Regions from separate parts of the Shewanella japonica genome, predicted to be linked through region 2. Evidence: predicted binding sites of a transcription regulator. Region 2 holds the regulator's gene; each other region holds the start of a gene.
The links. Region 2 encodes sigma-54, which starts transcription at its own class of promoters, with help from an activator protein. Its sites were predicted from a motif close to GTTGGCACGNNNNTNGNNT; they were not measured.

Region 1 (7,589 bases), 810 kb from region 2:
AACATCTGCAAATGTACCCGTTCCGCTATATTGAATGCGGGCATTGGCTACTCGAGTTGACTGAACTGTATTCTCAGGAGTGATATCTTGACTTCTTACCATGCCTGTAACACGAATAAATTCATCGCCATTGTTAATCGAAATCCATTTTTCACCACGGATAACCAAGTTGCCATTACTGAGCACTTGCATCACGTTAGCTGAGATACTGCCATCAAGGCTGTTAGATTGGTCAGCATCAGCTTCACGCTTGGTGTCCATCGCATCAGAATAACGTAAATCAAGTGGTACACCTTTAATCGTCACATTGCCGCCACCAGCATAGATAGGGTCAACACTCAGATTAGAGTCTTTTTTGATTTCGTTATTGGCGCTTTTTTTAGCTTGAGTCGATTCATTTAACAGCACTGTGATAATGTCACCGACTTTATGTGCTCGTATATCTGAATATAAGCTAGACGATTGATGGTCCATGTAAATCGACCCCGTCGACACCATTTTAGTTGGTGATGCTTCTGGATACACTGGCGCATAAAATGGATCATCAGGTATAGGTTTTTGTTGCGTTGAACTACAACCGGCAATGAAAATAACGGATGCTAACGCTAGGTATTTATTCATAATCCAGTTCCTTTCAATAACAGTTATAGGTTCTGAGTCACGTAAGACATCATCTGATCAACAGCTGATATCACTTTAGAGTTCATTTCGTAAATACGCTGACTTTGAATCAGGTTTACTAGCTCTTCAGTCACATTAACGTTTGATGTTTCTAATGCCCCTTGGCGAATAGCGCCTAGGCCATCTAAAGAAGCTGTTCCCTGAATAGGCGTTCCACTTGCGCCAGTTTCGGTATACAAGTTTTGCCCTAATGGATCTAACCCTGATGGATTAATGAAATCGCTCATGGCTAACTGTCCAACAACTGTGCTTTCTGTCGCGCCAGATAATTTTACTGATACTTCACCTTCGGCAGAGACTGTAATTGAAGTTGCATCATCAGGTATGGTGATTGACGGTTGCACGACATAACCAGAACCTGGAGTCACAATCTGGCCATTTTCATCTAAGCTAAATTGACCATTTCGGGTATAAGCAGCGGTGCCATCAGGCATCTCGACCTCAAAAAATCCAGGGCCTTCAATCATTAAATCTAACGAGTTATCTGTGGTTAACATGTTACCTTGGGTGAACATTTTTTGAGTTGCCACGACCTTAGTACCGGCACCAATGTTCAAACCATTCGGCAGCTTAGTATTATCAGCACTTATACCACCAGCTTGATTGACTGTTTGATATAGCAAGTCTTCGAATACTGCACGGCTTTTTTTGTAACCTACGGTGCTCGCATTCGCCACGTTATTAGAAATAACTGCAATATCGGTTTGTTGGGCATCTAAGCCTGTTTTACTGATCCATAAAGCGGGATGCATAATTATTACTCCTAACTAACTCTCATTAAGGATGATGAAGCACGGTCTAGCTCTTCGGCATTTTTCATCATCTTCACTTGCATTTCGTATTGACGCTGGATATCAATTAACGCCACCATTTCTGAAACAGCGTTAACATTACTGCCTTCAACAGCCCCTGTTTCGATATTCACATTAGGATCGTTCGGCGCATTTAAGCCCGAAGTCAGCCTAAATAACCCATCTTCACCACGCATCATTTCTTCATTTGATGGATTAACTAATTTAATTCGTGCCACTTCTTCAACCACATCCGCAGTTGCACCCTGAGGTCTTACAGAAATAATGCCATCAGGCGAGATTTGAACTTTGTCGATTGGTAGCGGCAAAACTATCGGTCCAGCCTCTCCCATAACAGGGTTGCCTCGACCATTAGTTAATAAGCCTGTACTGTCAAAACTTAGACTACCGGAGCGGGTATACGCTTCGCCGCCATCAGCACCCTGCACTGCAATCCAACCTTTATCTTTAATCGCAATGTCTAAATCACGACCCGTAGTTTTAATTGGGCCTGAACTAAAATTTTGCCCAGGGCTTTCAGTCATAGAAAAGACACGTGTCGGTAAGCCTTCCCCAAACGCTTGCATAGAGCGAGCTTGAGCCAAATCAGCTTTAAAACCATCGGTATTCGCATTGGCTAAATTATTGGCACGAACAGCCAAAGCATTCATATTTTGCTTTGCCCCACTCATGGCAACATACAGTAATTTGTCCATCTGCCGCTCCGTCAAACTTTTTACATAACTAAAGATATAACTAGAACTAGCAATGAGTGTGCCAATATATAAATTGTGAATAGAGAATGGCTAACTAAATGAAATGTATTTGAAAAGCAGGAAGTGAAAAGAAAAACAATAAGAGGCAAAAAATGAAAAGGCAAAGAGTTGCCGTTGCGGCAACTCTTTGTCAAAACAAGTCAAACTTATCGAATTTGAAGAATCGACTGATTTAACGTGTTATTCACTTCAAGTGTACGAGAGTTCGCTTGGAAGTTACGTTGTGCAGAAATCAAATCCACTAACTCAGTGGTCAAATCGACGTTAGATTGTTCAAGCGCCGATGAACGAATACTACCAAAGGTACCACTATTTGCTTCACCTGCTAGCGCTGGACCAGAATCCAAGCTGGCTTTCCAAGAAGTATTACCCACTTGAGTTAAACCTTGCTCGTTAGCAAAACGAACCAAAGCAACTCGAGCTAATGGTTCAGTCGAACCGTTACTGTAACTTGCTGTCACTAAGCCATCTTCGCCAATACCTACGTTAGTCAAACGACCGACGGTGGTACCATCTTGAGTTAACTCAGTCACTTCAAATGGAGATGCATATTGAGTTGGATTATTAAATCCAACGGTAACTTTTTGACTACCATCAGCGCCAGGGCCTAATACGTTAGCACCATTAACACCCAGCTCAACCGTTTCAACTACCGCAGGATCTGAGCCTGTATATGCGCCCGCATCATTGAACTTTAATACCGAGCCTTTCCAGCCCGATGCATTTTCAGCAAATCTTGTCGTATCAGCAACACCGTCACCAGTCGTATCAGCGCCGTATGAACCACCATTTGCTTGGTCAAGGTCAACTTGTTTGCCATCTACAGCATAGAATGCAACCCAATTACTTTCACCGGTATAAGCCCCTTCTGTCGGCTTAACAAAATAGGTGGTCATAATGTGCGATTCACCAAGTGAGTCATAAATCGTCACTGAAGTCGATTTATTAAACGTGTCAGGATCGTTGGGATCAAAGTTAGCAGGATCTAATGGCGTTTCACCCACATCAAGGTTCATCTGTAGGCCAATATTCTCAGTTTTCACTGGGCTACCTGCCGTATCAGGGATCTTAATTGGTTGAGTCGTCGTTAAACTAACCGAGGTAGAGTTACCGTCAGCATCAACAGGGAACCCTTGTAAATAGTTACCAGCAGAATCAGTCATGTAACTTTCTGAGTTAACTTTAAATGCGCCAGCACGAGTGAATGCGTGATCTTGAACTCCCACACCTGATGATGTCACAAAGAAACCACCGCCACTTATCGCCATATCTAAAGAGTTACTAGTAAACTGTAAACTACCTTGCTGAAATTGCTGTGCAACCTGTGTCGTTGTCGCACCGCCACCGACAGCAGTTTTGCTGTTAGAGAAAATTGAATTAGCATATACGTCAGCAAACTCGGCACGAGATTCTTTAAAGCCTACGGTGTTAACGTTAGCAATGTTATTCGCAGTGGTATTGAGATCTTTTTGAGCTGCAGAAATACCACTCAAAGCAATGTTAAACGACATAATTCACCCCTTTCCTACTCATTCTGTTTGTTTTACTGACTGCCACAGCTGCCAGCTTTAAATTTGATAAGCTAATTAACTTTCAGTGACAGCTAAGACATCTGACAACTGAATACCACCAATACCACGTAGGTTTAATATTGCTCCTGTTGTGGTGTTACCCAGTGACACGCTCGTCACATGCGCATAGGTCGATACTGCTAAATCTTCTGATTTTCCATCAATTTTGCCGTTCGCTTTTATCGCGTAATTGCCTTCAGGAGCTGGGTCGCCATTTTTATCTAGCCCATCCCATGACACATCAATGTTACCGCCAGCAGAGCCGTCAACTTCAAAGGTTTTAATGACTTGGCCACTTTCGTCTTCAATACTGACTGTTATCGTATCGATAGAAGTTGGTGTACTAATCACGCCATTGACTTCTGGACTATCTGACGATATGTGCCCCGTATCAGACGGAATTAACACTTTACGGCCTACTAAACTTGAAGCCTGCAACGCCTGACTCGAACTCGTTAAGTTATTTAAGTTGAGAATTTCTTCATTCAACTTGGCAATACCGTCAACGGTTGAGAATGATGCCATTTGCGAAATCATTTGATCGTTTTCAACAGGCTTAAACGGATCTTGCATTGATAACTGTTGACTCAATAAAGCAAAGAAATCTGATTGAGTCAGCTCCTGGCTATTAGGTTCAGGTGTTTCTGGCTCTCCTTGTAAGGCCACACTGTCTAAAAATGCATTCCCTGTACTGGCTGTTTCTTGTGTATTGGATGCAATACCAGTACTACTAGCAGATTGAGTCTGTGGTAAAGACTGACTGCTGTAAGGATTAATGAGGCTCATCTTTTACCCCCCACAAAATTCATATTACTTACCCATACGAAGTGTTTGTTGCAGCATTGATTTTGCCGCATCAGCCACTTGGACATTCATTTGATAAGAACGAGATGCTGAAATCATATCCGCCATCTCTTCCATCACATTGACATTCGGTTTGTAAATAAAGCCGTCACCATCAGCCATAGGATGATCAGGAGAAAACTCCTTTAATAACGGTTTATCACTTTCAACAATGCCCTTAACACTGACACTGTGAGAACTATTTTGCTCATGGCTTGCTTTGGCCATTTCAGCTTCAAAAATCGGATGACGAGCCTTATAAGTTTGATCAACACTACTGGAAACTGAATCAGCATTGGCAATGTTACTGGCGGTAGTATTAAGTCGCACTGATTGTGCTGACATACCAGAACCCGACACATTAAAAATATTAAATAGACTCATGATTAATCACCTCTAATAGCTTTACGCATGCCTGAGAACTTGCTTTCAAGAAAGCCCAGTGACATTTGATATTCCAAGGAGTTCTGCATAAAGGCCGCTTGTTCTTGTTGAGAATCAACGGTGTTGCCATCACCTGTATCTGGTTGATTAGGCACTCTAAACTTTACATTTTCCTGGCTTAACGCTTTCAAGTCGAAATGTTTGTCAGTTGTTTGACTCATCTGTAATCCACTTTGCTTAGCGCGTGCGCTGTTCATTGCTGCAGCAAAGTCGACATCTCGAGCTTTATAACCTGGCGTATTAGCATTGGCGATGTTGCTGGATAGCACTTCAGCCCGTTGTGCACGTATGCCCAAAGAGTATTGATGTATACCTAAACCATTTTCAAAATTAATCGCCATAAAATTGCCTCCGCCAGCTAACTGACAGAATTAAAGCAAAGCTTATGCCAAAAAAATTAGATTATTAGAAATGAAATGATAAAAATGAAAATGCCAACGAACGCTGGCATTAATAAATAAAAATATTCAACTATTACAACTAATTATAGCTAACTCTTCTTCTGGTAATATATACCAGGGTTGCACCTAACCATATTGAACTCGTCCGTTAATCCCGAGATAGACTCTGACGCCCCTAAAAACAAAATACCGTTAGGGTTTAAAGCGGCAGCAAATTGCCGCAATATTTTTGCTTTTGCCTCTGGGGCAAAATAAATCAGAACATTACGGCAAAAAATAATATCAAACTTTCCTAAAAGGCTATAACTTTCAAGAAGATTGTGTGCCCTAAAGTTTACCAAACGCTTCACATTATCTTTTACTTTCATGTTACCGGAAGGCAAAGGATCAAAAAATTGGCGCTTACGCTCAGGTGATAACCCTCTAGCTAGGGCTAAACTATCGTATTCAGCATTTTTACAACGCTCAAGCATTGACGGAGATAAATCTGTCGCTTGAATGGTTGCATTACCAGGTAATGCGCCTGGTTTACGTTGCTGGTATTCCAAAATCGTCATCGCGAGTGAATAAGGCTCTTGCCCTGAAGAACAAGCAGCAGACCAAATTTTTAACGGTCTTCCTAAGCGACTGTATTCAGGTAATAACGCATTATTGAGCAACTCGAACGGATATTTGTCCCTAAACCACAAGGTCTCATTCGTTGTCATTGCATCAATGACTTCCGCCCTTAAATGCCTTTCCGTTGGCTTCATCGACCTTTTAACCACTTCTGATAATGACGGCAAATCATATTTACCCATCAAAGGAGCTAATCGGCTTCTTACTAAATATTGCTTGTTGTCACCTAATACAATGCCGCTGTGCTGTTCTAAAAAGAGCTTAAACTGATTATATTCTGCTTCAGCGAGTGATTTATTCGTCACATTTACATCCTATTATAAGAAATGACACTAGCGTCACTTCAGAGTGAACAGGTTACTTTTATTAACTTATCACGACTATCGACAAGCACAACGTATTGCTCACAATAACTGTCTGACTATCTATTTAATCATAGTCAGACTTATCAATATTGCTTATAAAATTAGGTGTTTATTTACAGCAGATGCTAATTCATCTGGATTAAACTTGGCGATAAAGTCATTGGCACCCACTTTCTCAACCATTGCTTGGTTAAATACACCACTAAGAGATGTATGAAGTACCACTTTAATGTCTTTCAACTTAGGATCGTCTCTAATTTCAGCCGTTAAGGTGTAACCATCCATTTCTGGCATTTCGATATCCGAAATAATCAAAGGAATTTCGTCAGCAACATTATCCATCTCAGTCGCAATCGCTTTAAGCTTTTCTAGCGCATCTTTACCATCAATGGCGGTATCAATTTGCAAATTAAGCGACTCAAGCGAACGAATAATTTGTTTACGCGCCACTGCAGAATCATCAATGACCATGATGTGATAATGCTGGTCACGATCAATGGTTAACGCTTCATTAGCTTCTTCACTGATTTCAGTCTTAACAGGTGATATCTCGTCTAAGATTTTTTCAACATCTAAAATCTCAACCAATTCACCTTCGATTTCAGTTACCGCAGTTAAATAAGAGTTACGCCCAGCCCCTTGTGGTGGTGGCATAATCGATTCCCAGTTCATATTGATAATACGTTCAACTGAACTGACTAGGAACCCTTGAATGCTTCGGTTGTATTCAGCAATGATAATAAAACAATTCTCTGTCGATGTAAGAGGACGCCCACCTGTTGCAGCACTCAAATCAATCACAGAGATGGTTGAACCACGGATATGGGCAATACCTTTAATCAGCGGACTCAAACGAGGTAATGTCGTTAACGGAGGACATTGCAGCACCTCTTTTACTTTAAATACGTTAATGCCAAAACGCTGACGTCCATTCAACTTAAATAGTAACAACTCTAATCTGTTTTGACCTACAAGCTGCGTACGTTTATTAACTGACTCAAGAATACTCGACATAACCCTGCCTTGTTTTATTTATACTGCCCCTAAGGACTTTATTACTTATGACTTAAAGCGACCATAAGCCATATTTGTCAAATTG
Region 2 (7,589 bases):
CTGAAAGCTTTCCATACCCGTGATGGTTACGGTATTCGATCGATTTTAACTAGCGGTATCAGTGTTGCCGTTATCACAGGCCGAAAGTCTGCCATTGTCGAAAATCGAATGACGGCGCTAGGTGTTAGCCATATCTATCAAGGGGTAGACGATAAGCTCACACCATTTAAAGAGTTACTCAGTATTTATAATGTAACGCCAGATGAAGTTGCCTATATCGGTGATGACATGGTTGATTTACCCGTTATGAAAGAAGTGGGCTTAGCTGTTTGCGTAGCAGATGGTCACCCATACGTAAAACAACATTGCCAAATGATCACTCGCATTAATGGCGGTAACGGTGCTTTACGTGAGTTAACTGATTTACTGCTTGTTAGCCAAGACAAGTTCGAAACCGCCCACGGAATGAGCATATGAGCCGTACCACCCTCGCTATTCTCGGCTTCTTTGGTGCAGCATTAGTTTTATACTGGCAAGTGCAAGTGAAGCGTAGTCAAATGGAAGCCAATAAGCTTCCCGATCCCGCGCGTCCAGAATTCATCGCTAATGACTTGCGAAGCACAGAATTTAACGAGCAAGGATTAGTACAAAGCCGGGTGTCAGCAAAACACATGGAACACTTTCAGCAAACCAATGAAACCCTATTCACTGAGCCTGTATACCTTATCTATCCAGAAAACGGCGAAGCTGAGTGGCAATTAACCGCTGAATTAGGCAAGCTTAATAAAGAAACCGGTAAAGTGGTGCTAGAAAAAAATGTTATTATTGATGCAATAAACATCAATGAACCAGTACAATCGCTAACCACAAGTATGCTTGCGTTAGATTTAAATACCATGATCATGACGTCTGATCGACAGATTAATGTCTCAGGACAAGATTTTAAAATACAAGGCTTAGGCCTTTATGCTGATTTAAATGCCGAAGAGTTAGAGCTTTTAAGTCAGGTAGAAGGAACATATGAAGCAAAGTAAAACACTGACATTTTCACTCAATAAGCTTATGAAAACAGACTTTATTAGAAAAAGTATTCTTGGTATGAGCCTAATGGGATTGAGCTTAGTGACAGTCACCGGCGTTCATGCCAAAGAAGGTGATTTACAACAAGAGCTTAAAGTTGCTGCCGTCAGCCAAAAAGCAGATATTAAAAATAACCAAGTGATTTTCTTCGGCCCAGTGAATGTGACGCAAGGCACCATTAATATTAATGCCGATCAATTACGTGCATTCAGTGAAGAGTCGGGTGGCAAAAAAACCATGATTGCGACAGGTAATCCAGCCACATTCTCACAAGAACTCGATGATGGCCGTATCGGTACCGCAAGTGCAAACGAAATAAAATATGAGCTTTCGACCAGTATTTTAACCTTAAAAGGCAATGCAAAACTTGACCAGGCAGGCAGTCAGGTTACTGGTAATCTCATTAGCTATAATATTGATAAACAGCAACTGATCGCTGAAAGCACAGGTGAAGGAAAAGACAGAGTTATCACTATTTTTCAACCAGAAAATTACCCTGACTTGAATAAAGAAAACGAAGAACTTGATAACTCAGACGAAGCGCCGTTAGAAAATAATGATTCGCTTGATAACCCAGATGCTGATACGACTGACAATGTACCTAGCAATGTAACTGAGAATCAAACAGTGACTCCTGAGGCAAATGCTGTTGAAACTAACACTGACGCCCTCCTTGAATCAGTCACCCCTCAAGAATCTGATATTCAAAACTCAACCAATGCAGACATAACGACCCCTGCGGCAGAGCAAAAGCAATAATGACACAAATTACCTTAACAGCTGAGAACTTAGCAAAAAGCTATAAAAGCCGCCAAGTTGTCAAAAACGTTAGCCTAACCGTTAAAACGGGTCAGATTGTTGGTCTTTTAGGGCCAAATGGTGCAGGTAAAACCACAACCTTTTATATGGTTGTTGGCTTAGTCAAAAGCGATAAAGGTCGTATTTTGATTGATTCTGACGACTTGACTGCAGACCCAATGCATTTACGTGCTCGTAAAGGTATTGGTTACTTACCTCAAGAAGCCAGTATTTTTAGAAAACTCACTGTGCACGATAACATCATGGCGGTGCTGCAAACCCGTAAAACCTTATCGAGTGAGCAACGAATCGAAGAGTTAGAGCACTTATTAGAAGAGTTCAATATTACCCATATTCGTGACAGCCAAGGTATGGCTCTATCAGGTGGTGAACGTCGACGTGTAGAAATAGCACGCGCTTTAGCCGCCAATCCTAAGTTTATTTTATTAGATGAACCATTTGCGGGTGTTGATCCTATCTCAGTGATAGATATTAAGAAAATTATTCAACAACTAAAAAATCGTGGTCTTGGAGTATTGATTACTGACCATAATGTCCGTGAAACACTTGATGTATGTGAGCGTGCGTATATTGTCAGCCACGGAGATTTAATTGCTGAAGGTACGCCTGCTGAGATCTTAGACAATCAGCAAGTCAGGTCAGTATACTTAGGTGAGCAATTCAAGCTATAGTTAGCATTCTTTAGTGTACAAGCATGGCATTTTCGCGGCCAACCAGTCCCACTTTTTAGCGTTATACACTAGACTCAAAACTTAACGCTAATTTTTGGCAAAGTAGAACCCAAGTTCGGTTAAAGTCTAGCTAACACTTACAAAGGTGCTAGACCCATAACATTGTAGTCGCGATGATGAAATTCAATTAGGGATAAGCGGTAAATGAAAGCCTCACTCCAACTTAAAATGGGTCAACACCTGACAATGACCCCGCAGTTGCAACAAGCCATTCGCTTATTGCAACTTTCCTCTTTGGAGCTACAGCAAGAAATTCAGCAAGCACTTGACTCAAATCCTCTTCTTGAGCTTGAGGATGAGTTTGCCAAAGCAAAAGAACCAGTCAAAGACAATGCTCAGCAAACTGACACCGATTTTAGCGATAACAGCCAAGTCAGCGTAGAAAAAGACACCTCATCAGTCGATACAACAGAGTCACTTACGAAAGAGTCCATGCCTGAAGACTTACCAATGGATACCACTTGGGATGAAGTCTACACCGCCTCTCCTAACTCAGGTTCTGGCGCTGTAAGCCGTGATGACGATATGCCATTTCAAGGTGAAACGACTGAAGGTTTATACGAACATTTAGAATGGCAAAAAAACTTAACCCCATTTTCTGAAAATGACCTCGCCATTGCGACAGCCATCATCGACGCAATTGATGATAGAGGTTACTTAACCCAATCAACAGAAGATATTCTCGATGCACTCGGTCTTGAGGATATTGAACTTGATGAGGTTGAAGCCGTATTAAAGCGTGTACAACATTTTGATCCAGTGGGCGTCGCTGCAAGAAATTTAAGCGAATGTTTGATGATTCAATTGGGACAATACCCAAGCGAAATCCCTTGCATAGAAAATGTAAAATTACTGATATCTGAACACCTAGATTTAATAGCAGGTCGTGATTTCAGATTACTAATGCGTAAAACCAAGCTTAAAGAAGATGATTTACGCGAAGCGATTCAATTTATCCAAACACTGAACCCTCGCCCAGGGTTACAAATTACTCCAATCAAAGATGAGTACGTCATCCCAGATGTCACAGTGTTTAAAAAGAATGGCCGTTGGGTCGTAGAATTAAACCCAGATAATATGCCTAAAATAGGCGTAAATCAGCAATATGCCGCCATGGCAAAAGGCTCAGCCAATCAAGCTGACAGCCAATTCATTCGCGGTCACTTACAAGAAGCCAAATGGTTTATTAAAAGTATTGAAAGCCGCAATGAAACCCTGTTAAAAGTGGCAAATTGTATTGTTCAATTCCAGCAAGGTTTCTTTGAGTTCGGCGAAGAAGCCATGAAGCCTATGGTTTTAAATGATATTGCCGAAGCGGTAGAGATGCATGAATCGACCATCTCACGGGTTACAACTCAAAAATATATGCACACCCCTCGCGGCCTTTTTGAACTAAAATACTTCTTCTCTAGCCACGTAAGTACCGATGATGGCGGAGAGTGTTCATCTACAGCAATCAGAGCCTTTATCAAAAAGCTGGTCGCTGCAGAAAACCAGAAAAAGCCACTTAGCGATAGTAAAATGGCGACGCTACTGGCTGAACAAGGGATCAATGTTGCTCGGCGTACGATCGCCAAATATCGTGAAGCAATGCTCATCCCTCCCTCAAACCAACGCAAAAGCTTATAAGCCTTTGTTATTGGAGGATGATCTATGCAAATTAACCTGACTGGACACCATATCGAAATTACTCAATCTTTACGTGAGTATGTGCAAACTAAGTTTTCAAAGCTTGAACGTCACTTCGAACAGATCAATAATGTTCACGTTGTGCTCAATGTACAAAAGTTACAACAGATTGCCGAAGCTAAATTGCACCTCAAAGGAGGTGAAGTTTTTGCCGTATCTCAAAACGCAGATATGTATGTCGCAATTGACGCCCTGATAGACAAATTAGACCGTCAGGTAATTAAACACAAAGAGAAGTTAATTAAACACTAACGATGGAACTTCGCACCATCCTGCAGCCGGCGTGCACTACCTGTGCCACTCCGGGCAGTAAGAAAAAGGTACTGGAACTTATCAGCAATTTAATGGCTGACCAGTACCCTACTCTATCTTCACAAGCTATTTTCGAAAGTTTAATAGCACGTGAAAAAATGGGTAGCACAGGTATCGGCAATGGCATTGCGATTCCACATGGGCGTTTAGACGACATTGAATCGCCGATCGCTATTTTGATCAAATGTGAAGAAGCTATCGACTTTGATGCTATTGATAAGAAGCCAGTAGACATTTTATTTGCCTTATTGGTTCCTTCTGAGCAATGTCAGCAACACTTAAGCACGTTATCAAGTATGGCTGAGAAATTAAGCGATAAACTCATCCTTAAAAGACTTCGAAAGAGTCATGACGCTACAGAACTGTATCAGGTTATTACTGCATGAAACTTGTCATCGTATCAGGACGATCGGGCTCAGGTAAGTCAGTTGCTTTAAGAGTGTTAGAGGATTTAGGTTATTACTGTGTTGATAATCTGCCTCTCCCACTGATTGGCAGCCTACTAGAGCAGCTAAAAGGAAATAATGAACTTGTCGCCATCAGTGTTGATGTGCGTAATATCGAAGAGCAAGGCAAAGTATTAGAGCAGCAAATTGCTTTGTTGTCCGACGATACCACGATCATTAGTTTATTTTTAAATGCCAATGATCAAGTACTGCTTAAACGATACAGTGAAACACGTCGATTACACCCGCTGTCAAAAAATCAAATCTCATTACAAGAAGCGATTCAACTTGAAGGTCGATTGCTCGAACCAATCGCCAAAATGGTTGATCACTACATCGACACATCTCAGCTGAATATTTACGATTTGAGCGATCAAGTCCGACAAATTCTTATGGGCAGTGTTGATAAAGAATTAGTCATTCACTTTGAATCATTTGGATTCAAGCACGGTATGCCTACTGAAGCCGACTTTATGTTTGATGTCCGCTTTTTGCCAAACCCACATTGGGAGCCTGAGTTAAGACCATTAACGGGTCTTGATCAACCAGTACAAGAATTCTTAGGCAGACAACCCCTAGTCAATAAGTTCATCTGGCAGATTGAGAATTTATTTGATACTTGGATGCCGCACCTTGAGCGCAATAATCGCAGTTACCTTACCATCGCGATTGGCTGCACAGGTGGACAGCATCGCTCAGTTTATATTGCAGATCAACTCACACAGCGCTTCAGTAACAGTAAACACCAAGTTAGCGCTCGCCACCGAGAGCTCAACCTGTGACGATGAATATCTCCAGAGAAATCACCATCAGTAATAAACTTGGGCTTCATGCTCGAGCGGCAACAAAATTAGCTATATTGGCTACGGAATTTAAAGCCAGCATTACCTTGATTCAAGGTGACAAACAAGCCAGCGCAGCGAGTGTGTTAGGTTTATTAATGCTAGAAAGTGGTATAGGAAAAGTGATTACTGTTCAGGCTGAAGGCCCTGATGCACAGCAAGCACTAGATGCGGTTTGCCAACTGATTAACGACAAATTTGACGAAGAAAGCTAATCCTTTTATATGGTTTAACGCTTTCAGGCTAACTCGTTGCTAGTTATCACTTACTAGCAAAACATTGAAATTTACGACCCCAAACCGCTATCAGCCATGCTTTATTAACCTCCTATTCTACTCGGGAATACGCTTAAACTAAGCTTTTGCGCTGCGCAAAGCGCATTAAAACAGTCAACGGCAAATTATCAACAACAAACAGTTATAGTTAACTATAATAATGTCATGACCCACACCATAACCTGCTTATTTTTTATACGGCAATCAACACCATATTAGAAACTGCTTCTCCCTTTACACACTGTTAAGTTAATATTAGCAATCGAATTTTTGAGGAGTGGCGAATGAGTATCGAAGTGATAGATAGCGAACTTACAGAACAGCGCCTAAATCAGCTCACCCAAGCACTTGGTAGTGGTATGTTTGTGCATGTGCGCAATATGCTGCATGATATGGCCGCTTCTGATGTCGCCCTCATTCTTGAGTCATCTCCCCCTAAAACACGCCAAGTGTTGTGGCAACTTATCGACCAAGAACAAGCCGGTGAAATTCTTGAAGAACTCGGTGAAGAGTTAAAAGATTCGCTTATCAGTGGCATGACACCTGAAAAAGTTGCGCAAGCCACTTCAGGAATGGACACCGATGACCTGGCTTATATTTTACGTAGCTTGCCAGATGCAGTGTATAAGAAAGTACTGCAATCGATGAGTAGCCAAGACCGTCACCGAGTTGAACAAGCGTTATCCTACCCTGAAGATACTGCCGGCAGTATCATGAATACCGATACCGTGACTTTACGTCCTGACGTGAATATTGATGTGGTACTGCGTTACTTACGCCAACGAGGCAATTTACCCGATACGACAGATACACTCTATGTGGTCGACAAAAACGACCATGTACTTGGCGGTGTCCGTTTAGCCGATCTATTAACCTGTAACCCTAGCGAAACGATCCGCAGCATCATGGATCCGGAGCTTGAAAGTATCCCTGTTGATATGCCAGATAATGAAGTGGCACAGTTATTCGAACGTCATGACTGGATTTCAGCCCCTGTCGTTGATGAACAGCAGAAGTTATTAGGCCGTATTACCATTGATGACGTCGTCGATGTTATCCGTGAAGATGCCGAGCACTCCATGATGGGGATGGCGGGGATGGATGATGACGAGGACACATTCGGTCCCGTAATGAAAAGTACCTTCCGACGCTCTTTGTGGTTAACAATCAATTTATTTGCTGCTTTACTTGCTGCCTCTGTCAGTAACATGTTTGAAGGCACCCTTGAGCAGTTTGCCACTATTGCCATTTTAATGACCATTGTTCCGAGCATGGGCGGCGTTGCAGGTAACCAGACATTAGCTTTGGTCATTCGTGGTATTGCTCTTGGGCATATTGGTCAAAGTAACTCTCGCTGGTTAATAGGCAAAGAGTTAGCCATTGGTTTCCTTAACGGCATTATGTGGTCAGTGTTGGTATTTTTTGCCGTTTGGCTGTGGAAAGACGATATGGCCT
Region 3 (7,589 bases), 800 kb from region 2:
ATGCCGACACCTTGTTAGCACTTGCACGCGAAAAAGTGGAGTGTTTGAATACGCTTCAACAAAATGATGAGAAATTAGCTAATCATCCTGATAAATCTTTGCTCAATTCAGAGCCTAAACTCATTGAGAAAGTCGCTGAAGCTAAAACCATTCTCGAAGAGTGTAAAGACATCAATAATCAAAATGCTAGCTTAATCGAACTGAATATTGCGAGCTTAAATCGCTTTTCTCAAGCCATGCAAATGAGTAGAAATGCCACCAGTTTAACTTATAACGACAAAGGCCGAACGTCGACAATTTCATCTTTGGGCCAAAACCTCAAAGCCTAAGTTAAGCTAATATCGATTTAAGCCATGTAGACAGTTCATCCTAGGTCAACTGCAATCTCTCCAATGGCAAAACAGCATCGCTAATGACCAACATAAAAAAACCGCCTTTATTGGCGGTTTTTATATCTGTCGAAATTTACATTAAAAGTATGTCACTTCTTTTACACGACGGGGGCGGTTTTGTTGCTGATAAAGATCCCACACCTGAGCAAAATCCAGCTCTAACTCAGTCACATACATATCACCCGCAGGATAGCTTTTTACTACTTTCGCGCCTTTAATCATTCCTGACACATTGGCAGAAACGGTTTCGTTATTGAGCATCCAGTCGCTCATTTGACTATGAGCATCAATCTGTTGACCATATACCTGCTCTGCTAATTCTCGATATGCCGCGATTTTTGACGCTTGCATGGCCATTAGAACTTTATGTGACTGCTCTTTCGCAGGCTGAGTCGCTAAAGGCGCATAACCAATTGCAGTTAACTTAGGGAACTGATCTGGCGCTTCTGTTTCCCATTGCACATATTTATCATTACTTGCACAACCACTTATCGAGATTGCCAATAATGAAACCAATAGAACCACTAACTTATTCATAATTTTGCTCCCAATACTACGGCATTACCTTGACCAGACGCTTCATGGCGGAAAAGCAATCCATCTTGAAAAATGACTTGATTTGAAGGTGATAAATAGCCAGGTAAACTATTCATATTCACAAAAGTTTGTACTGCTGACACCACCCGATTATTAGTCACATTCACAATTCTTGCATTAAGAACTAAGCCCATTGGTGTGGTATCCATAGTCGAAACGACAACATGAGAAACAGGCAAGTCAGACGGAAGTAACTTCCAATCTCGACTTAAAATAAACTCGCCCTGCTCAGTTGAACGTAATGCATTCGCCACGTTTAAATCGACCAAGTTAAATTCATGACTATGAAAAGCGGCAACAAAACCTTGCTGTAACTGTAAGCCTAAAGCATCCGTTTTGCTGTAATCACTGGTATTAACCGGAGTGGTTACAAGTAAAGGTTGGTCAGAGCGTAAACTGTCATTTTGTAATACCAATTCATTTACGACTTTTTCAGCCAATATATTCACATGTGATTTAGGGGCTAGACCGGCTTTAGTAATGTCATATTGTAAAGGCGCAGGCTGCACTTCAGGTTCATCACTAAACCAAAAGCTAGTTTCAGTAGGCTTTTCTACATAAGCTAACTCATTTGTCGACACAGGCGGCTCGCTAGCGCAAGCAGCCGCTAGCAACGCAATGGGAAAAATGATTAAACGGCTCATGGCTTATTCCTTATTACAATGACGTCTCAGCATTGATGTGATGTTAGGTTCAGTAATGTTGCCACTAACAGGCTTTAGGTCCAATCAGAGCACACATTAAACACACTATAGATAGTGTATCGACCACACATTCAAAACCTTTACCTTGAAATAAAGAATTTATCTCCATCTGTTCACTGCTAAAAGCTCATACAGGCATGGTTTTTGCTTTTATTATGATAATTAATTTAAGTCGTGCTAAACCGTCATAGAGTTGGCACCCTTTTTCTTCGATATTGTGAAAAGCGAACATGAACATGCCAAACGTTAGCTCTAAATATTTGACGATTATCATGCTGGTTATTCTATCAGCTTGTTTCAGTCACTCTGTATTAGCGCAAAGAGTTGAAGTGTCAGGAAAAGCCAAAATTATTGACGGCAATATAGATAAAGCCCGCGAGGATGCGATTAATCAAGCATTAAACTATGCCAGCTTAAAAGCGGGTGTGAACTTTAATAGCCAGCAAAGTATTAATCAGGGCAACTTAACTCAAGATGCATTTCAAATAAAACGCATGGGTCAAGCTAACGATATTGAACTCGTGTCTGAAATCATCAGCGCATCAGATATCACGGTTATGTTGCGGCTCAATCTTGAATCTAAACCCCAAGCACAGCAATGCCACAGCCAACAATTAAAAGCGGCAATAATGATCCCCCAAGCCATCATGCGTGACCGCTCACAACTTCGATACGGACAACTTGCTAACTTTGAACAAGCTTTATCACAGCAGTTTGGCAATTTATTAAATAATGGCTCTGACTACAGTTTTGCTCGTATGCACGCCGAGGAGAAGCTTGACCATAACAACCAACTCATCAACTTCAAAGGCCAACGCATACCAAGCTGGCTTGGCGAAATAACCGACAGCCAATATATCTTACAACCGGAAATCCTGGATATTTCAACCGAGCCATACTCGAGTTCTTTATTTGGATTATGGGATGAGACACCTTTAAGACAAATTAATTTACGGTTTACCATGTTCCAAGGCATTAGTGGTGAAAAAGTGTGGAGCAAAGACTATCAAGCAGAAGCTGAGTGGGATTTTGAACGAGATGAAACCGTGTCACCTTCAACCCAACGGTTTTGGGGCTCAACTTATGGTCAAACTATGAATCAGCTTTTACAACAAAGCACTCAAGATATTGATAATTTACTAAATTGTCGACCTTTACTCGGTCAAATCGTTGCTAAGCAAGGTAATAGAATCATCATTAATTTAGGCCGTCGAAATAACGTCAAAATGGGTGATAACTTCCAAATCGTGTTACAACAAAACATTCCTGATAGAGTGAATTTAATGCGAGCTGTTGCAACTAAAAATAGAGCCACGGTCACAATAGAACAAGTTTCAGAAGAAAGCGCCACAGCCTTACTAGAAGGTATTGAAAGCTCTGGCAACATACAGATCCAAGATATTGTGATTAAGATTTAAAAATCAGTGAACGTGAATCGATAAAACATATACCAATAGACAAGAAGGTTTTACTTACAATGGCTACATCACAATCAGTTTTTAATAATCAGTTCGCCATTAGTCAATTTGATGAGTACTACTTGCCCTGCATCAACAGGAATACCTTTGAAAAAGAAGACTCTATAACCGCTTTTAAAAAGAAGTATAAACACGATATTTTTAAGGAAGATACATTACACGTCATTCTAGGTCTCGATTCTGGCTTATTGGTTAATTATATTCTTGAGTCTCCACAGGTAGCAGGAAGTAAATACATTTTTGTAGAGCTACCAGAAGTCATGTCGATGTTAAATATTGATATACCAGAGGAGCAGCAACACTACCTTAAAGTGCTAAGTCTTGAAGAACTTAATGAACATATAGAATCGGGCGAAGATGATTTATTCCTTATAAAAGATCAAATCGCCATTACACTCTCATTAGCCGCCTCTACAGGCGTGGTTGAAGAATATTCAGGCTACTACAGCCAAATTTATAAATTAATAAAACAACAAACCACCTCACATAAAGCAAATTTTACTCAAAAGTCATTTTTTGTAGAACAATTTTTCAATGTTGTCGAAAATAACCAACCAGCTTCGATATTGAAAAATAAATTTGCAGGTAAAACTGCAATAGTGATTGGTGGTGGCCCATCACTTGATGAACATATTGATTGGATTAAAGCTAATTATGAACAGTTTTTCATTCTTACCGTATCAAGGTTCGCATCAAAGTTGTCTGCTGCTGGGATCCCAGCTCATATTATTGTTTCAGTAGATCCTCAAGATACAAGTTTTGAGGTTAACCGCGATATGATGGGCCTCGCAAATGAAAGCCTGTTTATTAACTCACATCATGTCAATCATAGAATCATTGCTCAGTGGAATGGAAAATCATTGTTCTTAGGCAATCGGTTCCCATGGGAAGAAACTAACAACATTCTTACCATTGGTCCTACGGTAACCAATAGTGCTATCAGAGTGGCAATTGAAATGGGCTTTAAACAAGTGCTTTTAAGCGGCGTTGATTTATGTCACCCCTCTGCAGGCGTCACTCATGCAAAAGGAAGCGTTGAAGCCAGTGCCGGAAGTAATAATAGTATTATTCATGAGTGGGTAGAAACCTACTCTGGTAGCATTGCTGAAACGCCAATTCAACTGATACATGCAGCACTCGCGCTAAAAGAAGAAGCTGAGACTTACCCTAATGTTGAAATCGTTAACCTATCTATAAATGCAGCTAAAATTCAAGGTATTACCCATATACCAAAAGAACAAGTTTCAATTGTTTCAGCTGATTGCAGTCCAAGTCAGTTACTCGAAATGGTTCCATCAGCTAGTGAAAACAAACAAGAAAAATTACAACGTATTCAAACTGAATTATCTGCTGCTAACGAGGCTTTTAAAGCTATAAGCAAGCTGGCTATCAAAGCCTTACACATTAATAATGAAGCTAAAAAGTTGAAACAGCACTCTGCAGCGTTTCAAGCTAAAGCGAGTGAAATCGATAAAATTGAGCAAAAAATAAATAAGAAATTTCCAAAATATAATATGTCGATAAAGGTATTCGGATATTTTGAGTTTACGCAATTTCTGACAACAAAGAAGACTCAGGATTGGTCCTTTAAACAAATGAATTCAATGACTCATTTGTACTATAGTGCTTATCAAATCATTACTGAACAGCTTCAAGAGTTAACAGAGACCGCGCTAGATATTGTCAAATTAAGACGTGAAGAAATAAGCGACACACCATCAATAGAATTGATTACCGAAGGCTGGAAAAAGCACAACCAACCGGGACGAGTCAATATTTTTCAAGCGATGTTCAACAACACAGTCGCTAGCTCTTTGACACTAGAAGAAAAATCCAAACTAAAATCAGCAAGTGACAGCTATCAAGATCAACTCACAAGCTTTGCTCATCCATACTTTTCGATGAAGAAAAAGAACCAAAATTTAGACAATACATTAGCCAAAATTCTAGATTTGAAACAACATAAGAATATCGATGGTTTAACACTACTCACTAACAATATAGAGCCATTAATTGCCAATGATAAGTTTGCACATAGGTTATTCCATCTCGCGTTGCATTATGTACATTTTTTAGAAAATAACTTTGATGCAGCTTTAGCTGCGTTACTGGAAATTGAACCCACAAGCAGAACTGAAGTCGAATTAAAGCAGCAGTTATTGCTTGCGCTTAAATTACACAAAATTGACTTAGCAGAAGAAACAATAACCTCTTTGGCTCAGTACAGTGACGAATATTACCCTCAGCATGCCCACATATTGTCCTTACAAGGTAAAAACCAGCAAGCATTGGATTTGTATTTAAATTATTTAGACAAATACCCTACTGACGAAAGTACATTGATTAAACTCGGCGTCTTTTTAGCAGGGCTTGGGCAAATCGAAGGAGCTAAATCAGCTTTCGATAATGTGATGCAAATCAATCCTGATAATGTCACCGCTAGAAACTACCTAAATCAGTTAGCAACAGGTAATGCATCTTAAAAGTCTATGATGTTGAAACTACGCGTTAGTTGACGATTAAAGGTCAACTAACTCAACTGCTTAACTATTAAGCATTTAAATTTGAAGCCTTTTAATCATATTAAAAGCTTGTATAATTGCCCTGTCTCCCTATAGCTCAACAGGATAGAGCAGTCGCCTCCTAAGCGATCGATCAGGGTTCGAGTCCTTGTGGGGAGACCAAATAAGCCTATTTTATTATACTAATCAATATCTTATCTTCTTACGTACAATCCTGTGTCACCCCTGTGTCACCACAGAAAAAGTTTTTTACCACTTCTTATTATAACTATTTCGAATAACCCCAGTTTTAAAGCATTCACTTCAATTATGGACTTTTCGCCCTATTTCTAATAGTTTTGTATCAAACAAGAATATGGAAATTGAACGTGATGGATGACACCTCATCAAGTATTAATCACAATAAAGTCACAGATGAATCGCTTAACAAAATGTTTAGTGAAATGCCTGCTGAACAAAAAGAACAACTGTTAGCAATTCTTACCTCTAAAGAAAATAGCACTGTTGATAATCAAGATTTATTGAAAAAATTTATCACCCTCGAATCATTATCTTCAAAACCTTCAGGATTAAAAGAAAACCTTCCAGAAGATACAACCGAAGAAACATTGGCTAAAGCTTTAGCCCAAATAGATAACAGCCAACAGACTTTGGCAGACGAACAGTCACAGTTAATCAATGTGTTTACTGAAATGTTTGAACAGTTTTCAAATGCTGAACCTTGTGATGATATTAACGAACTCAGAGTATTCGGTAATTCACCTTCACTTTTTGAGGCTCTAGAAGGTGCTGGCGTTTCTGGGTTATCAGTTTTTAAAAATACCGTATCCCAAGAAACTGATGAACTGCTGCACGCAGCTATGACTTGCCAAATTGCTGGACTGACAAAAAACTCACATTACCTGTTTAAGCTTTTTTTGCAGCAGCAATTCATAGATAAAAATGAAAGCTATCAATCATTGCAAACAGACATAAACATTGAGAAAGGCATCATTGAAACAGCTCAAAGTCATTCAATAAAAGGGCAAAACACTAGGCACAGCAAAAACCGCCAACGTAAAGAGTTTGCTCTTAGCTTATATGCAAAGAAATCTTTCACAAATCCAAAGCAAGCTACGGAACGCCTATTTCCATCAATTAATGATTTTGCCAACACAATGCATCACCCTTTCACAAGCGATTAGCAAGGGTTTCAAACCATTTACCGTTGGTTTCTTGCAGCAAATAAGTAGCAACTGCATATAGTCAAAATTAAATCAAATAAACTTGATTCAATTTACTCATTAATATAGATTCTTTATTAGGCGCCAGCCTCACTTACATGCGAGTGAAAACAGGCACTAAAAACGAAAGTTTAAAATCAGAATTTAAAACCAATTTTTCATAAATGACTAGGTTGAGAAGCCTCGCCGTAATCGCATGTGGTATTGCTTTAATGCACCTCGCACTCAACCGCGGAGTTAATTTATGAACATGCTTTCAACTTACACTTATAACGTATCCTCACGCGCAAAAAAACTGCCTGAATGCACGATTTCTAGAGCACAAATCCTCGAACTAATTGCCGCATACCTAGGTAAAAAAACTTATGCAGCCTTAAAAACTTCATCAATTACAAATCTATTAGAGCAAGCAAATAAAGAACCTTTAATAGCCTTTGAGAGATGTAAGCTCAAAGCAATCCATCTAAATCAAACCGAAACAGCCTCAACTCAACTTGCCAATTTAATACGTGATGAATTAGCTGCGCTTATTGGTATGCAATCATCACTAATCAATCAGCAAGCACTACACTACTTAACCTATGTTGACAGTCTTACCAACAATGATGATTTTGACAGCAGGTACTCCAGTGAATCTAGTAGCAGATTTGAAAATGAATCAGTAAATAAGTTT
Region 4 (7,589 bases), 2.2 Mb from region 2:
TCGACCTCATTCAGCAACAATTAATACACAATTGCTAACATTTCACTTTACCTTTTTTTATCCTGCTCTATTAGGATAACTATCAATATTACTAATATTGACTCTATTTCACTAAGTTAACGGACATTTTATGCGACTAAAAACAAAAACGACACTTATAGCCGTAGCCCTATCAAGCCTTTTATCGACTTCAGTTATCGCTCATGGAACTCACGGACAAACGGTAATGAGCCCAACTGAATCAACTAAAAAAGCGACCACTGAATCAGAAAAAGCCAATGAGCTATTTGAAAACATTTTCATGGAAAATGTCATGTCTAGCCCTATCTCTCAAACCTATATGCGTATTAAAAAAGATTACGACAAATGGGGTGATTTTAGTGAAAAGGCGCAAGACGAAGACTTAGCTCGTGCCAAAAAGCACTTAGCACAGCTAGATAGCATAGATGTTAGCAAACTCGATGAACAAACTGCACTAAGCTACAAGCTAATGAAGCAAGGTTTAGAGCAAGATATCGCTGATGATAAATGGCGCCACCATACTTACCCAGTCAATCAAATGTACGGTAGCCATACCTTCATAGCGACCTTCTTAATCAATCAACATCAAGTTGCCAGTGTAAGCGATGCAGAAGCCTACATCAGTCGTTTAAACGGCGTTAAGCTTGCCAGTGAGCAACTCGTCGAAGGTTTAAAACTTCGTGCTGATAAAGGGATTATCGCACCTAAGTTTGTATTCCCTTATGTCATATCAGACAGCCAAAATATCATTACTGGTGCTCCTTTTAGCGATACTGAGGAAAAAAGCACGCTATGGGCTGATATCAATAAAAAGGTTGCTGCATTAGATGCACCACAAGCGAAAAAAGATGAGCTACTTGCAGATGCTAAACAAGCATTACTGACCAGTGTTCAACCAGCATATACCAACCTTATCGCCTATCTTAATGAGCTTGAGAAAAAAGCTGATACACATGATGGTGTCTGGAAGCTACCTGAAGGTGATGACTTTTTTAATATGCGCTTAAGTCGTGTGACTACCACTGACATGACCTCAGAAACTATCCACAAGTTAGGCTTAGCGGAAGTCGCTCGTATTCATGACGAAATGCGTGCAATTATGAAAAAGGTGAAATTTGACGGTGACTTGCAAGAGTTTATGGCCTTCATGCGTGATGATGATCAGTTTTACTACCCTGATACTGCAGAAGGTAAAACTCGCTACATGACTGAAGCTAAAGAACTTATCGACAACATGGAGTCACGCCTTGATGAAGTCTTTAACATCAAACCAAAAGCTAAACTAATCGTAAAACAAGTCGAAGCCTTCCGTGAGAAGTCAGCAGGTAAAGCGTTTTATGATGCACCTGCACCTGATGGCTCTCGCCCTGGTACCTACTACGCAAACTTATACGATATGAAGGCCATGCCAACTTATCAAATGGAAGCATTGGCTTACCATGAAGGTATTCCTGGTCACCATATGCAAATCGCTATTGCTCAAGAACTAGAAGGCATTCCGAAGTTCAGAAAATACGGTGGCTATACTGCATATATCGAAGGTTGGGGCTTATATACTGAGTACTTCCCTAAAGAAATGGGCTTGTATGCCGATCCTTACTCTGACTTTGGTCGCTTAGCAATGGAATTATGGCGAGCTTGTCGTTTAGTCGTTGATACGGGTATTCACTCTAAAAAGTGGACGCGTGAACAAGGTATTCAATACTATGTGGACAATACACCTAATGCGGAATCTGACGCTATCAAAATGGTAGAACGCCATATTGTAATGCCAGGACAAGCAACGGCATACAAAGTTGGTATGATAAAAATTCTAGAGCTACGTGAAGATGCTAAAAAGCAATTGGGTGATAAATTTGATATTCGCCAATTCCACACACTGATCCTAGAAAATGGCCCTGTACCGCTAGATGTATTAGAAGCGAAAGTAACTGACTGGGTAAATGCCAGTAAGTAACAACTCGCTGACTGCTTTCTTTCAAGACAAAAAAGCCACTGATATCAGTGGCTTTTTTATATTATCTAATTCACATTCAAGCCGTTGGCTGAATAAAAAAATAGCTTTATATTCTGGGTTAGGAATATAGGAAGAATCTAGTCACTCAATCTCACATTAGCAGCTAATGTAACAAAGTAAGACTATTTGAAATCAACACCCTAACACTGTAGCTAGGTTATTTTAGATAAAAATAACCCCAGCACAAAGTCTGGGGTAAACCAATATAAACTAGGATGATGGTTTCAAAGCCGGCATTGTTCTAATTTTAAAACCGTTGCCAGCAGTGATTCAAAACTTGCGAAGTTGCTGGTTTGCACATTTTGATGAAAAGGGGTCATTTCTCAACAAGATGCGTGACTCAAACCATTCCGAATCAACTGAAATCTATTGTATTGATTTAAGAACATAGTTCAAGTCGTACCGTTTAAATTGTTTTAGCTACAAAACAAAAAACACACTGTACATTTTTCAAACACAAACAATTAACCACCTGTTTTTTTAATGAAAAATAAAAAAGCCGCACAATAATGAGCGGCTTTATTTTAAATTTCGAACAATGTTTCCATATATTCTTACGTAATTTAACCCTTATATGCGTATTTATTTACGTAATTTGTATAAGTGATCAAATTTAGCATCCCAGTATGGCGTGCTACCAATGTGCCCCTTAATAAAGTCAATGAATGCGCTGACTTTTGGTGCAAGATGTTTACGACGAGGGTAAACCGCTTGAAGTGGTAAGTTATTGGTTAACTGCCAATCAGGTAGTAAAGGAACTAAAGTCCCTTGCTCAATTTCATCTTCCATGAGGTAACTTGCAAGATACGCAATGCCTAAGCCGCTGACAGCGGCGGATTTAAGTGCAGGTGCATTATCAACACGGAAGTTACCAGAAACACCGATCTCACAGTAATCTTCAGCTTTCTTGAACTGCCACATACTGTGTTCATGCCACTCACCTTGATATACAAGACAGTTATGATCAACTAACTGTTCTGGGCGAGAAATTGTGCCATGTTGAGCAATATACTCAGGTGATGCAGCTAAAAGGAACTGACACTTCATTAAAGGACGTGCCACCATGCCCAAAGGTAATTGCTCAGACATAGTTAATAGTAAATCTAACCCTTCGCTGACCACGTCAACCTTATGATCCAATAAGCTAACCTGTAGCTCTAACTCAGGGTGTTTAGCCATAAACTCAGGTAATGCAGGGATAATATGCATAGTACCGAACGACTGCGAAATACCTACTTTCAATACACCACGAGTAGCATCATTAAGATTGTGCACACTCGCCACGGCTTGCTCTGCATCTCTTAGCAGCTCTTCACCTTGGATATAAAGTAAGTTCCCGGCCTCAGTAAGACTCAAACTACGTGTAGTACGTTGAATAAGTTGAACCCCAAGTTTATGTTCAAGATCAGCAACCTGAGTACTTACTTTGGATTTAGATATACTCAGTCTTCTCGCTGCAGCGCTGAAACTACCAGCACGGGCAACATGAGTAAAAATAGCAATAGGTTCTAACAGTTCTAACATTGGAGTCGCCTTACGCTGTTTACGACATTAAAAATAGTTTTTGGTATGCAAATAACTGTAACTTGCCCGAAACAAAACTGAGCAAAAATCAGTCAGGAATGCAGTGTAAAAATAATACACAGAACACCAAAAAAGAAATTAAATACAGATAATCCGTTATCTTGAATAACCAACCAAAACTAAAACAATAAGTTAATAGGTTAGCAATTCAGTTTTATAATTTTAGGAGTATACCAAAAAAACTATAAATGGCTCTATATTTATAATATACAATTTTTTTATCAGAACAAATAATTAGTTTCTTAGAAATGTCGTTGAATAAGGGGATTAAGCGGATTAATAACGAAAAAGCCCCTGCAAAAGGTTGCAGGGGAAGGTCAGGTACATTTTAACAATGCTATAAATTGAACAATCAAGATAATGAATAATTACCGCTAAAGAATAGGTAATTGTTATTACCTTAAGCTTCACTCAAGCTTAAAGAGTCACTCAAAGTAAATTACTCATATAACTCGTGATCTAATGTTGCTAATTGGTAATCAGACAACTGAGGGATAGACTGGCGCATCTCACCTTCTATAATCATAAGTTCTTCAAAGTCTTCACAAATCTTTTCAGCTTTCGCTTCGATAGCCTCTGATTGCTCAGCAACTTGTAACTCAATATCCTCGCCCATTTTTTCCATTTTCTTTCCGAACGAGTCCATTTTCTCTTCGAAACTACCGCCTTCTGAAGACATCATTTCAGCACCAAGGGCCATCATAAAGCTGCCCATAGAATTTTCTATCATCGCTTCCATTTCTTTCTCGAAGTCTTCATTAAATGCTTGCTCAATTGATGATTCAGTCGCTCCTAGATAGAATTTATCGCCTTGCTGATAAGCAGCTTCATCCAAGCGGCTTTGAATGCCTGCTAACATTTCATCAAGCTTAGCCCCTGTCGCATCACCAAAAATTGGCGTAAGCGCTAAACTCACAGCATCGGTGGCAAGTACGACGACTTCATTAACGAGATCGATAATTTCTGGAACTTGCTTAGATAAGCCTTCAGAATAATCTGACACTAAGTTTTGTTGCTTAGCGTTAAGTTTAATTTTATTACCTTCAACAAATAATTCGCCCATTTCGACACGATATAACTCTTGGCCTTTTTCACTAACGAGTAGTTTTTTCGGTTCTACTGTCACATCATAATTTAAGGTTACATTGCATTGCTGATCTTCAATTGACAGTTTAGCCATTGCAGGGTTGAAGGCGCCAGCTGTAAAAATTAATCCTGATAATGCAATGCCTTTAAGTAACCCTGTGTTGGTATAATTTAACGTTTTCATTAGCCATTTCCTTGCTGTTAAACAAATACAATCTTTCACGACTAGACTGCATTTTTAATAATAAGTGAACCCAAACTCTATTAAGTGACTTAGCGCCAGTTAAAGAACGCTTTACTTAATCCATATAAAGCATACAGCGTGCCAAAATATATAAATCATTAGATTTCAAGTGGTTAAGAAAATGTTATAGCAACAAATTAGGCGGAATTGCTAAAAAAGTTTACTCAGTTTGCGTGAAATTAACCATAAAGTGGTTTATTTCACACATTAATAATATAAGTTCATCAGCGCTTTTCTGCGCCGATAGCAGAATATAGATAGCCTAATTAGAGCAGGTTATAATTCAGCCTTCTTGGCTGAAGGTTTTGAAACCTAAAGTATTGAAACTGAAAGTATTGAGACTGAAAGTATTGAAGAGGAAAGACTTGAAATACGACGTATTGAAGTAAAAAAGCATTAAGCCGCTTTTAAAATATCGAGCGGCCTAGAGATTGCGAAAGGTGTTCTAGCATGTGTGTGCCAGCGAGTGAGTTGCCATTTTGATCAAGTTCAGGTGACCAAACACAAATGGACATGTCTCCAGGAATTACAGCAATGATGCCACCGCCTACGCCACTTTTACCCGGCATACCAACTCGATAGGCAAACTCCCCTGCACCATCATATAAACCTGATGTAGCAAGCAAAGCATTCAGCTGACGAGTTTGTACAGGTGTAATCAACTGATGACCTTGTAAGGTTTTCCCTCGATTAGCTAAATAGAACATCGCTTTTGATAAATCCGCGCAGTTCATTTTTAATGAACAGTAATGAAAGCAACTTTTTAATACCGTATCAACATTACCTTCGAAATTTCCAAAAGACTTCATTAAGTAAGCAATAGAGGCATTTCTAGCGCTGAATTTGAACTCAGAGTTAGCCACATTCTTGTCAAAACAAATATGTGAGTTACCACTAAGCTTTCGTACTTCTTCCAACATACGATGCTTAGGGGCGCTTTGTCTTGCTTGAATTAAATCGGCAATCACTAAAGCACCGGCATTAATAAAGGGATTTCGAGGGATCCCGCGTTCTAATTCAACTTGTACAAGCGAATTAAAGGACTGACCCGAAGGTTCTTTACCTACTCGACACCAAATTCCATCTTCAGAATACAAACTCAACGCCAGAGTTAAACTAAATACTTTGGAGATACTTTGAATTGAAAATGGCTCAAGATAGTCGCCAGCGCCCACAGTTTGACCATCAGCTGTGGTGACTGCTATTGCAATTTTATTCGGATCGACATTACCCAATGCTGGTATGTAGTTTGCGACCTTCCCAGAACCAATAAGTGGCCGAACTTTGTCGACCACTTGTTCTAGCAATATTTGCTCAGGCATCGGCTATATTAGCCCCACCAGATATCATAAAGTGCACTAACTTCAAGTTGAGGCACTTTTTTCGATTCCCAAAATGCTTTCACAGCAGCAACGTCTTCTTCAGTACATTTACCGATTTGCTGCGTTGCAATAATACCTTCCCACATTTTATGACCGCCGCCATGGAAGCCTAATTTACGAGGCTCGATAACTTGATCGATAAACTCGTCAACAGCTTTATCAATATCCTCTTCAGAAATTGATTCTTCGAACGTCCAGTTGACATCAAAACCAAGTTCTTGGAACTCATCAACGCGTAACTTTTTACGTAAACGGCGAGTACGATTCTTAGCCATGTTTTTATCCTAGTTAGTATTAAATAAAGATATTGTTATAACAAGTTGAGGAATAAGCTTAGCTTACTCGCTCAAACATCAAGTCCCAAACACCATGACCTAAGCGATGGCCTCGAGCTTCAAATTTAGTTAATGGGCGATGTTCAGGACGCTCAACGACAGTATTAGTTGCTGACTGGTTTTTATAACCATCAGCAGCAGACATCACTTCTAGCATATGTTCACTGTAATTTTCCCAATCTGTCGCCATGTGGAAGACACCACCAACTTTAAGCTTACGACGGATTAGTTGAGCGAACTCAGCTTGTACGATACGGCGCTTATGATGACGTTTTTTGTGCCATGGGTCAGGGAAAAATAGTTGGACTCTCGCTAACGAACCATCAGCAATACTATTTTCTAATACTTCCATCGCATCATGATGATAAACACGTAAGTTAGTTACCCCAGCTTTACCAGCATCGACTAAACAAGCACCAACACCCGGTTTATGCACTTCGATACCAATATAGTTTAGTTCTGGCGCAGCGTTAGCCATCTCAACAAGTGATGCCCCCATACCAAAACCAATTTCTAACACTGTATCCGCGTCACGATTAAAAATCTCAGTAAGATTGATAGGTTCAGGGGTATAATCTAAGCCCATCGTTGGCCAATATGACTCAATGGCTTGTGCTTGACCTTTAGTCAGGCGCCCTTCTCTTAATACAAAACTTCTAATCTTACGAAGATATTTACCATCTTCGTTATATTCAGCGGTAGTAACGTCGCTCATTATTGCCTCATCAATTGGGTGCTATATAAAGTGGCCCAATGTGTCACTTCAAATCATAAAATAGTCAGTAAGTATATCGTAAAATGAGTATGACTAAACTACTTAAGCCACTTTGATAGCAAGATTCTTATCGTTATTTTGGCAATTTACATATATTGAACCACTAAAAATCACCTTAATGCTTCAACCCTCCATTTTAACGAGT

Region 1: flgB (flagellar basal body rod protein FlgB) is a predicted target of sigma-54. The motif match lies at 5,481-5,499, and genes of this name have one in related genera.
Region 3: SJ2017_RS15095 (flagellar assembly protein T N-terminal domain-containing protein) is a predicted target of sigma-54. The motif match lies at 1,825-1,843, and genes of this name have one in related genera.
Region 4: SJ2017_RS06695 (YggN family protein) is a predicted target of sigma-54. The motif match lies at 5,020-5,038, and genes of this name have one in related genera.

What each region holds. Positions count from the first base shown of each region.
Region 1 covers NZ_CP020472.1:3,489,275-3,496,863, forward strand. The annotation lists gene flgH (flagellar basal body L-ring protein FlgH) at 1-621, opposite strand, end outside; gene flgG (flagellar basal-body rod protein FlgG) at 645-1,433, opposite strand; gene flgF (flagellar basal-body rod protein FlgF) at 1,445-2,188, opposite strand; gene flgE (flagellar hook protein FlgE) at 2,395-3,759, opposite strand; gene flgD (flagellar hook assembly protein FlgD) at 3,835-4,605, opposite strand; gene flgC (flagellar basal body rod protein FlgC) at 4,630-5,046, opposite strand; gene flgB (flagellar basal body rod protein FlgB) at 5,049-5,447, opposite strand; gene SJ2017_RS15060 (CheR family methyltransferase) at 5,597-6,430, opposite strand; gene SJ2017_RS15065 (chemotaxis protein CheV) at 6,584-7,504, opposite strand.
Region 2 covers NZ_CP020472.1:4,296,005-4,303,593, forward strand. The annotation lists gene kdsC (3-deoxy-manno-octulosonate-8-phosphatase KdsC) at 1-417, shown strand, start outside; gene lptC (LPS export ABC transporter periplasmic protein LptC) at 414-974, shown strand; partial or broken gene lptA (lipopolysaccharide transport periplasmic protein LptA) at 1,039-1,584, shown strand; gene lptB (LPS export ABC transporter ATP-binding protein) at 1,779-2,510, shown strand; gene SJ2017_RS18450 (RNA polymerase factor sigma-54) at 2,715-4,199, shown strand; gene hpf (ribosome hibernation promoting factor) at 4,224-4,511, shown strand; gene ptsN (PTS IIA-like nitrogen regulatory protein PtsN) at 4,514-4,957, shown strand; gene rapZ (RNase adapter RapZ) at 4,954-5,799, shown strand; gene SJ2017_RS18470 (HPr family phosphocarrier protein) at 5,802-6,074, shown strand; gene mgtE (magnesium transporter) at 6,419-7,589, shown strand, end outside.
Region 3 covers NZ_CP020472.1:3,498,381-3,505,969, forward strand. The annotation lists gene SJ2017_RS15080 (flagella synthesis protein FlgN) at 1-329, shown strand, start outside; gene SJ2017_RS15085 (LPP20 family lipoprotein) at 471-929, opposite strand; gene SJ2017_RS15090 (FlgO family outer membrane protein) at 926-1,633, opposite strand; gene SJ2017_RS15095 (flagellar assembly protein T N-terminal domain-containing protein) at 1,930-3,111, shown strand; gene SJ2017_RS15100 (6-hydroxymethylpterin diphosphokinase MptE-like protein) at 3,171-5,654, shown strand; tRNA gene SJ2017_RS15105 (tRNA-Arg) at 5,780-5,855, shown strand; gene SJ2017_RS15110 (hypothetical protein) at 6,065-6,877, shown strand; gene SJ2017_RS15115 (hypothetical protein) at 7,161-7,589, shown strand, end outside.
Region 4 covers NZ_CP020472.1:1,547,156-1,554,744, reverse strand. The annotation lists gene SJ2017_RS06705 (DUF885 domain-containing protein) at 131-1,978, shown strand; gene SJ2017_RS06700 (LysR family transcriptional regulator) at 2,621-3,562, opposite strand; gene SJ2017_RS06695 (YggN family protein) at 4,062-4,892, opposite strand; gene glsB (glutaminase B) at 5,360-6,274, opposite strand; gene SJ2017_RS06685 (50S ribosome-binding protein YggL) at 6,283-6,609, opposite strand; gene trmB (tRNA (guanosine(46)-N7)-methyltransferase TrmB) at 6,668-7,384, opposite strand.